DNA from 4 places in the Dehalobacter sp. DCA genome. Region 3 is predicted to be linked to each of the others. Evidence: riboswitches for the same ligand, from Rfam matches in the RefSeq annotation. Region 3 holds a riboswitch; each other region holds the start of a gene.
What was found. Region 3 has a riboswitch for cobalamin ahead of DHBDCA_RS05425 (zinc-dependent dehydrogenase). Riboswitches for the same ligand answer to the same signal wherever they lie in the genome.
Positions count from the first base shown of each region.

Region 1 (3,114 bases), 380 kb from region 3:
AAGATGAGCAGGGCATACGGGGAGCGGACGATGCCGAACAAAGCGACGACAATAGAGAAAACCGCACCGTAAAGAACGCCTTTGAACGTGCCGTACAGGATTTCGCCGAGGACGATGTCGTCCATGCTTACCGGCGTAACAACCATGCTGTGAAATATTTTTTCCTTGGACATCCGTGTATAGCTGTTGTAGGTCATTTCATAAGTCACAGCAAACATCGCTGAAGATGCGATCAGCCCCGGAGCCAGAAAATCAAGGTAGGAAAGCCCGTTGATCTGCGTAATATAAACGCCCAGACCAAAGCCCATGGCCCAGAGATAAAGCAGCGGCTCCAGAAAATTAAACATCAAATTGGCTTTCCAGGTTTTGCCGAAAACCTTCAGATTCCGCAGAAATACCTTGAAGGTCAGTACGGGATTAAGATCAGGTTTAACTATTTTCATCCTCTTATCCTCCATATCATCAGCGGTCTTCATATGATTTCTCAAACCCGCCACGGACACCATGAAGCGTTTCGCCGGTCAGTTTCAGAAAAACATCTTCGAGATTCGTCGGTCTCAGGCGCTGATAGCTGACAGGAAGGTGTTCACCGGCAATTCTTTGATTCAGGTTGTCAGCCATGGCTGGTCCGTTATCAGAATAGAGGACCAGATCATCACCAATTTGTTGAAAAGATTTCAGCCACTCAGAGCTCCAGTGCAGGAGCTTATTTTGCATATCCGGACTTACCCCGAGTTCCAGCGCATATTGCCCGACATGCTTATCAATAAGATCTTCCGGTACACCTTGCTCGAGAATTTTTCCCTGATTGATGATGATCAGTCGGTCGCAGAGATGACTGGCTTCTTCAAGATAGTGTGTTGTCAGCAGCATGGTCGTACCGCTTTCTTTTAATTGCCGCAGACGCTGCCAGACCATATGACGGGCGTATGGATCAAGCCCGGTGGTTGGCTCATCGAGAATCAATAGCTCCGGACGGTTGATCAACGCTCGTCCAATTGTCAGACGACGTTTCATGCCGCCGGACAGCTCGTCGACGACCGCATTGGCTTTACTTCGAAGATCCATAAAGTCCAGGATTTCAAAAGCCCGTTCCCTGGCTATACTACGCGGCAGACGATAATAGGAGGCATAGACCAGCAGGTTTTCCAGAACCGTCAGTTCCGGGTCAAGGTTGTCTTCCTGGGCAACAACACCGAGACGTGCTTTAATTTCCCGGGAATGCTCCGAAATATCCTGACCGAAAACCGTCAGATGGCCCTCTGTTCTCGGGGACAAGCCAAAAGCCATTCTGGCTAGGGACGTTTTGCCGGCGCCGTTTGGACCAAGAAGTCCAAAACACTCTCCTTGCCGGACAGTAAAAGAGATCGTGTCAACTGCAGTGAAATCTCCGAACCGTTTCGTCAGGTTTTGGGCTGAAATGATTTCGGTTGGAAGAGAATAAGACATGAGAGGGTACCTCCGTGGATTGCTGTTCTTTTTTCCTAGCGTATCAAAAGGAGGGAGGAAGAGCAAGGCCGTGTCTGTGAAAATATCAAATATCATGTAGGGAGAAGGCAAGGAGAAGGCTATATACTGTTCCGCAGATTGCGGGTGGACACGTTGTGCGTCTTCTGATATAATGTAATCGCTTAGGTTGCATCATTTTGCAATAATAGGGAAACAGGTGAAATACCTGTACGGTCCCGCCGCCGTAAGGTGGAGCAAATTCAAAGTTGCCACTGTTTACAATGGGAAGGCTGAATTTGCTTTGAAACCGAGTCGGAAGACCTGCCTGAGCCATTTTGCACTGTTTTCACGGAGGATGAAAGGTGTAGCATACGAATCGTGCAGAAGTGTTTTAGACTGTTTGCAGATTGTGTAAGTAAAACCTCTTCCAACCGCCGGTTAGAGAGGTTTTTTGATGTCCATGGATGGACGAATGCCGCGATGCCATGGACGGCAAGGAGCGGCGATGTCTACGGACCATCTCAGCTTTGATAGCTTCGATAGAAACGGAGAACAAGTCATGAAAGCAGTTATTCCACGTATTATGTTTGCTGCTGCAGGCAGCAGCAGCGGCAAGACCACAATTACTTGTGCGGTGTTACAAGCCCTTCTGGAGCAAGGAGTTAATCCTGCTGCGTTTAAATGTGGGCCGGACTATATTGATCCGATGTTTCATACCGAAGTCATTGGGACAAAATCACGGAATCTGGATTTGTTTATGCTATCGGAAGAGGTATGCCGGTATTTGCTGGTCAAGAATTCCGAACAGTCGCAAATCGCTGTTTTAGAAGGAGTAATGGGTTATTATGACGGGCTAGGCATTGGCAGTACCGTGGCAAGTTCTTACCATTTGGCTGCAGTAACGCAAACGCCTGTTATCCTTATTGTCAATTGTGCCGGTTCAGCAATCTCAATTGCAGCCTTGATCCAAGGCTTCTGCCATTTTAGACCGGACAACGGGATCAAGGGCGTTATTCTGAATAATCTTACACCTTCCCTATACCCGCAGTATAAGGAAATGATCGAAAAAGAGACGGATATCCAGGCGGTCGGTTACTTTCCGAAACTCAAAGAATGCGCGCTGGAAAGCAGGCATCTTGGATTAATTACAGCATCGGAAGTGGAAGACTTGCAGCAAAAAATGAAATTACTGGCCATACAGGCCAGAGAATCCATTGATCTGAAACAGCTGCTGCGTATTGCAGGCAGGGCCGCAGAAATAGACTATCATGAGGCCGGGATCGAGAGAATCTCTGCTGTTAAAGTCGCCGTAGCCAGAGATAAAGCCTTTTGTTTTTATTACCAGGACAGCCTCGACCTTTTGGAAACATTGGGAGCGGAACTGCAGTATTTTAGTCCGCTTGATGATCAAGCTGTACCGGAATGTGACGGACTGATTCTCGGCGGCGGTTATCCGGAATTATATACCGGACAGTTGGCCAGGAATACATCGATGCTGGCAAGCATCAGGCATGTTCTCTCCAATAATACTCCCTGTATAGCTGAGTGCGGCGGGTTCATGTATTTATTGGAACGTATTGCTGACAAGGACGGCAAACCTTATCCAATGGCAGGGTATTTAGAAGGGGATGCTGTACTGACGGATAAACTGAACCGTTTCGGTTA
Region 1 covers NC_018866.1:778,169-781,282, reverse strand. The annotation lists gene DHBDCA_RS03690 (ABC transporter permease) at 1-443, opposite strand, end outside; gene DHBDCA_RS03685 (ABC transporter ATP-binding protein) at 463-1,449, opposite strand; cobalamin riboswitch at 1,617-1,793, shown strand; gene DHBDCA_RS03680 (cobyrinate a,c-diamide synthase) at 2,009-3,114, shown strand, end outside.
Region 1: it holds a riboswitch for cobalamin, as region 3 does, so the genes downstream of both, DHBDCA_RS03680 (cobyrinate a,c-diamide synthase) here and DHBDCA_RS05425 (zinc-dependent dehydrogenase) in region 3, are expected to answer to the same signal.

Region 2 (3,114 bases), 530 kb from region 3:
TATATTTATCCCTACAGGATTGCTTAGAAATAACTCCTCACAGAAATAAAGGCCAATGAATACTGCGATCAGTGCGATGAATATCCCCCATATTTGTCTGGCATTTAACCGTTTTAGCTGATAAAGTGTTTTAGACAAAAACGTTTCAAATATGTCTTTTATAATCAAATTATTGCCCTCACTTTTATCCGATTACAGCAACAGTACCAATATATGGTAAGGTATAGTTAAAAATAACTCCTTGTGAAAAAGTAGAAATAATTTCTAATATATAAATATATAAACAGCTCCTTCCAGGCAGTATCCTCAACAGGATCCACTTCAGAAAGGAGCTGTTTGTCCTATACATTCACTTACAAAATTACGACAATTGTTTTTTATTTGGTTTTATCGAATTCTACCAGTTTCTGTGCAAAATCATAAAAATATTTATTCAACGGATGAGTAGGATTAGCCGGCAGCTCCTGGCTTTCGTCATAAGCCAAAGTTGAAACTATCATTGAAGCTGCCGCTACAGCAGGCAGTACGCTTGGAGCCGCTTTGATCGGACCATAAAATAAGAAATCGCTCCACAGGACGGCCGATACTGCATGCACTGCAGCATTCATGGCAGAAAAGCCTTCCCCACCCCATATCTCCCGGCTTTCTTTCCACATATACGTCCCATTAGCAGGAGCTGATCCAACCGGCCAACCGGTTTCCGCTTTGATTTGTTTGCCTGCCAGGGCTGAAAAAGAAATGGACGGAAGATTCATGACTGTCGTATCGATCAAGACCGAGGCAAAATCTTTCGCTCCAATGGCTGTCAGCATTTCACGGCATGCCTGTACCCTGCCGGAAGGAGTCTGGTTCGTTTCATCAAAGACCTGCAGGACCGCGTGTTTGATTCCCAATTCTTTTAATGCCGCTGCCTGGCCGATCATGTCTTTATCCCAGGGTGTAATGCTGTTATATAAAATTTTGTCCTGAATACCAAGACCGGCAGCATATTCTGCCGCATCAAGACGCGCTTTTTCGCCCCAAATGTCAATAGCAAAAGGGCGGTTGCTGATTGTAAGGTAAAAATCAATATATTCCTTCATCTCATCTGCGGAAACCGCTGTCATAGCTACTATGGCAGGTATCCCTGTCTGATCGGACAGCTCTTCCTGCCTGAGAATGTATGAACGGGCTTTTTCACGATCAAATTTCCTGTCACGGCGGCTTTCCAGAATACGGTCTCCATTATGAAACATTGAGGATATCAGCAGAGGCGGATTATCTCCAGGTTGGCCACCGATAATCATGTCACAGATACGGCAAACTTTTGGTGTTAAGTCATATTTAAACATTTTTTCTCCGATATCTCTTTGGATGATTTAGCAAATCGTATTATACCATAGATCATTACAAATAACCATTAATTAACAGCGATTGCCAGATTGAGTGATTATTTAAAAATTAATTTGACTTGACTTTATTTATGATTTTCGTTATCTTAATAGAAGTTGAATATATTTATACAATCTTAGGTGCCCCACTAAGGGGAGAATAGGAAAATCGGTCTAATCCGATACGGACCCACCACTGTATAGACGAGTCCCCGCTGATCCACTGGCGTATGCTGGGAAGGTGCGTTCAGGACGTTTGAGTCTGAGTCAGGAGGCCTGCCTAAGAGGTAAAAGTCTTTCCTGGGTAATGGAAAGCGGCGGTGATGACGGCAAAATCCCGACCACAAGAATATTTGTGGTGGGGTTTTATTTATTTTTAAATATTTAATTGGAGGTTTTTAAATGAGCAGCCTTACAAAATTTCATGGTTTGGAAAATCTGAAAAATGCGACTGAGCAGGAACTTGAAATTGCCTTGCAAGAACTGATGGGTGGAATCAAAGCGCTCAATCAGGAAGCCTTGGCAGGCATGAAAAGCCGTGTAGACGCGAAAATCAAGCCCCTCGGAAGCTTAGGTGTCTTAGAGGATATAGCACAACAGCTCGCAGGCATATTTGGCACCACGCATCCAAAAATCAATAAAAAAGCAGTCCTGCTTATGGCCGGAGATCATGGTGTTGTCGTCGAAGGCGTCAGTGCTGCACCTCAGGAAATCACGAAACAAATGTTCTATAGTTACCTGAATGGCGGTGCAGGTATCAATGTCCTCGCCCGGAATGCCGGAGCAGATGTTATCAGTACGGACATCGGCATTGCCACCCCGTTGGATGCTCCTGAGCTTATGGCCTACCGGGTTAAAAATGGAACAGACAATATGGCGAAAGGACCGGCAATGAGTCGTCAAGAGGCCATGCTTGCAATACTGACAGGTGCAAGAATTGCCGCCAATGCGATTGACTCTGGTGTTAATCTGTTAGCAACAGGTGAAGTCGGTATTGGCAATACAACACCGAGCGCCGCCTTGATCTCTGTGTTTACCGGTCACTCTGTTGAGGATGTTACCGGCCGCGGAACAGGCTTAAAAGATGATGCCCTGATTAATAAGCAAAACGTGATTAAATGCGCAATCGAAATTAATCAGTGTGACCCTGCCACGCCAATTGACACCCTGGCTAAAATCGGCGGACTCGAAATTGCTGCGCTCGTTGGAGCAATCCTCGAAGCTTCCTATCAACGTGTACCTATTATTCTCGACGGCATCATTTCATCTGCTGCAGCAATAACCGCAGCAAAACTGGCACCCCTGTCCACTTCCTATATGATTGCTTCTCATAGTTCAGAAGAGCTTGGACAGCATCTAGCGCTTCATCAGCTTGGGCTTAAACCCAAACTTGACTTCCATATGAGACTTGGAGAAGGCACAGGTGCCGCCCTGATGTTCCCGATGGTCGAGGCAGCCCTTAAAGTCGCTGATGAAATGGCCACATTTGAACAAGCTGCAGTTACCACCGGAGACTTCTAAAATCTGCAAAGAAAGATAAAAAAGACATGTACTAAATAATCCGTGCATGTCTTTTTTGCATAATCATCGATAATGGAAACTCTTGATAGTTTAATTAGATCCCAATCTTTTGCATCAGCTTGTCACTTGCTAATACAAAATTCTTGCCGATAGCTGTCTGCATAAACGCCTGAAAAAGAATTCCGAGGTTTGCAGGGATAAGGATCACTTCGATCAACGGATA
Region 2 covers NC_018866.1:635,159-638,272, forward strand. The annotation lists gene DHBDCA_RS03105 (hypothetical protein) at 1-168, opposite strand, end outside; gene DHBDCA_RS03110 (tetrahydromethanopterin S-methyltransferase subunit H family protein) at 378-1,331, opposite strand; cobalamin riboswitch at 1,493-1,669, shown strand; gene cobT (nicotinate-nucleotide--dimethylbenzimidazole phosphoribosyltransferase) at 1,773-2,891, shown strand; gene DHBDCA_RS03120 (accessory gene regulator B family protein) at 2,986-3,114, opposite strand, start outside.
Region 2: it holds a riboswitch for cobalamin, as region 3 does, so the genes downstream of both, cobT (nicotinate-nucleotide--dimethylbenzimidazole phosphoribosyltransferase) here and DHBDCA_RS05425 (zinc-dependent dehydrogenase) in region 3, are expected to answer to the same signal.

Region 3 (3,114 bases):
TTCTCTACCAACGGCAATTCGCTCGTATCAAGCTTACCTCAAAAAAGATAGTTCCATGTTTTCGGTTAACGCCCTAGCGGCAAAGGATGTTACTGCATTCTTTGAGAGAAAGCAGATGATGCAAACACCTTTATTACAACTTACCAGGGATATTTCGGTGATTTTTGCATCCAAGAATAAGAACAAATTACAGGAACTTGCGATATCAGCTGAAGCACAGCTTCGTGCAAAGTTAAAAAGGCTGCCGGTCCAGTCTGTCACGCTGATTCATCCTCAGGATGTTGTTACGGCCCATTGGGCAAAAGATCATTGCCGCTACGGATGCTCCAGTTATGGGGAAAAATGCTGTCCCCCAAACAGCCCTTCCTATGAGGAAACAAGCGTAAAATTAGACGGCTATACTAAAGCTTTTCTGATTGAAGGCCAGCCGCCGACCCGCATGTTTCAACGTGTCATGCTGGATGCTGAGAAGGCCGCTTTTAAGCAGGGATTTTATAAAGCTTTTGCTTTTTGGGCGGGACCATGCCATCTTTGCAGCGAGTGCAAACAGCCTGCACCGCCAAAAAAATGTACGGCTACGCGCCCTTCTATGGAGAGCGCCGGTATGGATGTTTTTGCCACGGTTGCCAAACAAGGCTTTACAATGCGGACCTTAAAAGACAAAAATGAATTTGTCAAATACTTTGGATTATTGCTTCTGGAATAGATTAGCTTAACGGCAAGCCTCCAGTTCCTGAACCTTATTTGAGAACCAGGCCGTGTGCAGATCTTCATCAATGAGATTGGCCCACAGGACAGAAAATAACTCATGATCTTTTCCGATTTTCAAAATCAAGTCTTTATAATCACTCATTGCTTTCCTCTCCAGAAGAATATCGGCTTTTAACAGGGGGACAATTCCAAACGCAGCCGTAATATTCCCGGCTGTTTTTCCCAGAAGCGGGGAAACAATATCCCCAAAAATGGTCGGTTCGCTACCATATTTTCGTATTTGGGCAGCAATATTATCGACATGCTGCTGTTCAATATAAGATGATCGTTCCAATACTTTGCTGATATAGATATCTTCGACCAATTTACTTTGAGCCATATAAAGATCAACCTGGTTCAGTTCCAGGCTGTAAAACCAGTTGAGCTTGGCGATGATTCCGTCCGTATCCAGATTTTATTCCACCACCTGACTGACTCAATGTCTTGATGTTTGTACTGAAAGAAGTCTTTCATAAGTCTATTCTATTATTGATAAAATGCCTTGCAAATATACTGAAATCTGTTTGAATTGTCTACGCATGTACAGACGCTGATTCCACGATCGATATGAGCAGAACAATTGTTTTTAGCTCTCAGGATAACGGGGATATGCCTGTCGTAAGAATAGCATTACGAAGATTATTGCTTGACAATATCCTCCAGTACTGTTTATAATTTTAAAAAGAATTAATTCTAGGTGTCCCAAGTGTTTGTGAAGACATGGTACAAACTTGGGGAGAATAGGGAACCGGGTGAGATTCCCGGACGGACCCACCACTGTAACGTTGAGCTCCTATCAAACCACCCAGATAAAACGGGGAAGGGATAGGCAGGCAATGAGACGGAGTCAGGAGACCTGCCTTTAATTAATGTGGCCAAAAGATTTGGCCGGTGAGGAGACGGTAAATCCACGCCTATGATAGGGTGTGGGTTTTTTTATGTCGTGTGCCAAATTCGCATAACGGAGGTCGGGATGATGAAGGCTGCTCGCCTGGAGGAAATCCAAAAGATCAGAATAACGAATGTGGCCCAGCCAGAATGCAGGAAGGGGGATGTGCTGGTAAAAGTGATGGCCTGTGGGATCTGTCGGACTGATCTAAAAGCGTATCAGATTGGGCAACGTGATTTGCACCTGCCGCGGGTCCTTGGTCATGAAATCACCGGAGTAGTGGCCGAAACTGGAAGGGAAGTGACTTGTGTCAAGCCCGGAGATCGCGTTCAAGTTGCGCCCGGACTGCCCTGCGGGACATGCCGGTTTTGTCAGATGGGAATGCATCATCTTTGTGATGATATTAAAATCATGGGTTTCCATTATGACGGGGGATTCGCAGAATATGTATTGGTGCCAGAAAATGGGGTAAAGAACGGTGTCTTGAATAAGATACCGGAGACCCTGACCTTCTACGAAGCTGCCTTGACGGAGCCTCTGGCCTGCTGTGTGAATATGCAGGAAAGTGCTGGGATCGGGCTCGGAGATCAGGTTGTGATCTTCGGGGCAGGGCCGCTGGGGATCTTAAATGCCAAATTGGCGAGAAAAAGAGGCGCGGGCAGGATCATCCTTGTCGAAAAGAGAGAAGAAAGAATCGAGGCAGCCAAAAATGATTTTGATGAATGGATTAACCCTACCGGTGAAAATGCCGTCAGCAGAATCCTGACGTTGACGGAAGGAAAGGGTGCCGATTTAGCTATCCCCTGCTGCCCTGATCCTCAGACGATGGCTGATAGCCTGAACGTACTGGGGAAGAGAGGACGCTTTTGTTTCTTCAGCGGAATGGTCTTGAGCGAAAGTGTTCCGGCTATTGATTTGAATCTGATCCATTACAAAGAACTTTTCGTGTATGGCGCCTACGGCTGCTCGTCGCTGCACAACCGGGAAGCACTGGATTTGCTGGCTGCCGGCATGATCAAAGTAAACGATATGACAACATGTGCATTGCCTCTTTCCGACCTTGTCCAGGGGATCGAAAAGGTAGCAAAGAGGGAAGATACTAATACAATTATCGACTTAACATTATGAGAAAAAAATTCTAAAAATATAAAAACGTAAACTGCAAGCAAATGAATAGCGTTAAGATTCTAAACGAATAAAGAATAAAGGAGAAATGAGAAAAATGAGCGTGATGACCATGGATTTAAAAGAATTTGGAGCAGGAATTACCCAATTGATTGGCAAACAGAATTTATCCAGAGATAAGGCCAAAGCAATGTTTGTTCAGGTACTGACGAATCAGCAGCCGGATCTGCAGCAGGGTGCATTTTTGTCCGCGCTGACAGCGAAAGGAGAAACCGCTGAAGAGATCGCCGGAAGTTGGGAAGCTATTTATGAACTTGATACGGTGAAAGTGGTGCCTGATGTCCGCGGAT
Region 3 covers NC_018866.1:1,160,767-1,163,880, reverse strand. The annotation lists gene DHBDCA_RS05435 (DUF2284 domain-containing protein) at 1-706, shown strand, start outside; gene DHBDCA_RS05430 (hypothetical protein) at 713-1,090, opposite strand; cobalamin riboswitch at 1,429-1,629, shown strand; gene DHBDCA_RS05425 (zinc-dependent dehydrogenase) at 1,724-2,767, shown strand; gene trpD (anthranilate phosphoribosyltransferase) at 2,853-3,114, shown strand, end outside.

Region 4 (3,114 bases), 1.5 Mb from region 3:
AAGCCAAAGTACTGACATTTTTCGGCAGCTATATTGGCAGTATCCGCGAACCCGGTATCTGGATGACGGTTCCGTTCGTTGCCGCAAAAAAGATTTCCCTAAAAGTCCGCAACTTCAACAGTGAGCGTTTGAAAGTCAATGATGTCGACGGCAATCCGATTGAAATTGCTGCGGTTGTCGTGATCAAAGTGGTGGACTCTGCTAAAGCTGTATTTGATGTGGACAATTATGAACAGTTTGTAGAAATCCAAAGTGAGACAGCATTGCGCCATGTTGCAACTAAATATCCTTATGACAATTATGAAGAAGGTGACGTTTCCTTAAGGGGCAACACCGAGGAAGTAGCCGAAGAAATTGCGAAGGAACTTCAGGAGCGCCTTACACTTGCCGGCGTGGAAGTAATTGAAGCCCGCCTGACCCACCTGGCCTATGCCACCGAGATTGCAAGCGCTATGCTTCAGAGGCAACAGGCCAACGCAATCCTGGCTGCCCGTCAGAAAATTGTGGAAGGTGCTGTCGGAATGGCCCAGATGGCCATTCAGCAGTTGGAAAACAGCGGGACAATTGAACTTGACGACGAACGCAAGATGGCAATGATCAACAATCTACTTGTGGCAATTGTCTCCGACCGTTCAGCCCAGCCAGTACTCAATACCGGCACCCTATATTAAAGAACGTCGGCAGGAGCAGGATAATGGCAGACAAGAAGAACTTTCCGCTGCGTATCGATCCAAGGCTATTCAGCATTATTGAAGAATGGGCGTCCGACGAATTCCGGAGCGTCAACGCTCACATTGAATATCTCCTGCGGGAAAGCGTCCGAAAAGCCGGAAGGATTCCTAAAAAAAAATCAGATTGACAAAAAGTGCCTTCTATGCAATATTGTTAGCGTAGGGAAATGAGAAATGAATGATTAATCCCAGGTGCCTCAGGATAAGGATAATAGGGAAGACCGGGAAACCGGCGCGGACCCACCACTGTATGCGGAGACGAATTCCGAATGCCACTGGATATGATCTGGGAAGGCCGGGAGGAGAATGACCCGTAAGCCAGGAGACCTGCCTAGGATTGGGAAGATGATGTAATGGTAAGAACACTTCCTTCAATGATTAAATGACTTAGAATGGGAAAGTCTCTTAGAATATAAGAGACTTTTATTTTGTTTTATTAAAATGAATCGAAACAAAGGAGAAATGATTATGAAGAAGAAACCAATTGCACTGCTGTTGATTCTGCCCCTGGTGCTTACCCTGGCCCTTGGGCTGGCCACAGGCTGTTCATCGCAAAATGAGCAAGCCTTGAAGGGAAAAACATTTACAGACACGATGGGCAGACAGATCACCCTTGACGCGTACCCCCAGAAAATTATTTCTTTAGCCCCTGCTATTACTGAAATACTTTTTGCCATTGGCCTTGATCAGGAAATTATCGGTGTAACCGATTACTGTGATTATCCCGAGCAAGCGTTGACTAAAGAAAAAATGGGCGGATTTAAGAACCCGAATCTGGAAACGATTGTCGCTGCCGAGCCCGATATGGTCTTTATTGCCGCCGGCGTGCAGGAAGATGTCATCAAGAAGCTTGAAGAGCTGAAGGTGACGGTTGTTGTACTCGACGCCGATACGATCGATCAGGTTATCAGCAATATCGAATTGGCCGGTTCTCTGACCGGTAAGGAAGCAGAAGCCAAGAAAGTCACTGCAGATATGAGAACCAGAATGACAAATATAACCTCCAAACTCAAAGACGTCGCCAAACCGACTGTATTTGTGGAAATTTGGGACGATCCTCTGATGTCGGCCGGTTCAACCAGTTTTGTCAATAACCTTATCGAAGTTGCCGGAGGCGTCAATATTGCTGCCGGCAATACTGAAAAATTTTATAATTACAGCATGGAAAGTCTGCTCCAAGCCGATCCAAATTATTACATCATCAATACTCATGCCCATACCCCAGCTGATATTCAAAACAGGACCGGCTATGAAGTCTTAAGTGCGGTGAAAGACAACAAGGTATATGCAGTCGACGACAACCTAATCAGCCGCTCAGGCCCAAGAGTCATTGACGGTCTGGAGCAAATCGCAAAAATTATTCATCCTGAAATTTTTGGAAATTAACGGTGCTATTAATCATGGATGTTTTAAAAAACCGGAAAAGTTGGAAGTACCTGCTGATCTGCTTCACCTTGTTTTTGATTGCTGTGGGCATTTTTTGCACAACGGTTGGCTCAGCAGATATTTCGTTTAAAGAGAGCGCCGGAATTATCATGAGCAAAGTACCTTTATTGAATCACTGGTTTCATGCCGAAGACTATCCCCATGTCCATCAAACGATTATCTGGTCTCTGCGTGTTCCGAGGATCATTCTGGCAGCTTTGGTTGGCGGAGCTCTGGGCGTCATCGGAGGTACCCTGCAGGGTTTTTTTAAAAACCCGATGGCCGATCCTTACGTAATGGGTGTATCCTCCGGAGCAGGTTTGGGTGCGACGGTCGCCATCATTACCGGAGCAGGCGGTCTCCTGGGCATGATCGAAATTCCTGTTTTCAGTTTTATCGGTGCTTTTCTGACAACCTGGATCGTCTACTCCCTAGCCAAAGTCGGGAAAAAAGTCGTTGTCACGACACTGCTGCTGGCAGGGGTCGCACTCAGTGCGTTTCTGTCAGCAGTCATGTCTTTTCTGATGGTTTTGAATACGGATGATATCGATAAAATTTATCTATGGCTCATGGGCAGTTTTGCCAACAAGAGCTGGGAGCATATCCAACTTGCCGCACCGTTTATCATTATTGGCGTGATTGTCTTATTCGCTTTAGCAAAGGAAATGAATGCGATGGTATTTGGCGACAGTACCGCCCAGCATCTTGGCATCAATCTTGGGAAACTGCAAATCATTCTGCTGATGGCCACCTCCCTGACAACAGCGGGAGCCGTGGCATCCTGCGGCTCCATTGGTTTTGTCGGACTAATCGTTCCACATATTGTCAGGATTATGGTTGGTCCGGATCACCGGGTCCTGCTTCCACTCTCCTTTCTGGTGGGTGGGACCTTTTTGGTGATTACCGATACGATTGCCAGGACATGCCTGGGTTCACAGGAAATCCCTGTTGGTGTCAT
Region 4 covers NC_018866.1:2,673,429-2,676,542, forward strand. The annotation lists gene DHBDCA_RS12885 (SPFH domain-containing protein) at 1-671, shown strand, start outside; gene DHBDCA_RS15075 (hypothetical protein) at 695-859, shown strand; cobalamin riboswitch at 905-1,081, shown strand; gene DHBDCA_RS12895 (ABC transporter substrate-binding protein) at 1,200-2,117, shown strand; gene DHBDCA_RS12900 (FecCD family ABC transporter permease) at 2,132-3,114, shown strand, end outside.
Region 4: it holds a riboswitch for cobalamin, as region 3 does, so the genes downstream of both, DHBDCA_RS12895 (ABC transporter substrate-binding protein) here and DHBDCA_RS05425 (zinc-dependent dehydrogenase) in region 3, are expected to answer to the same signal.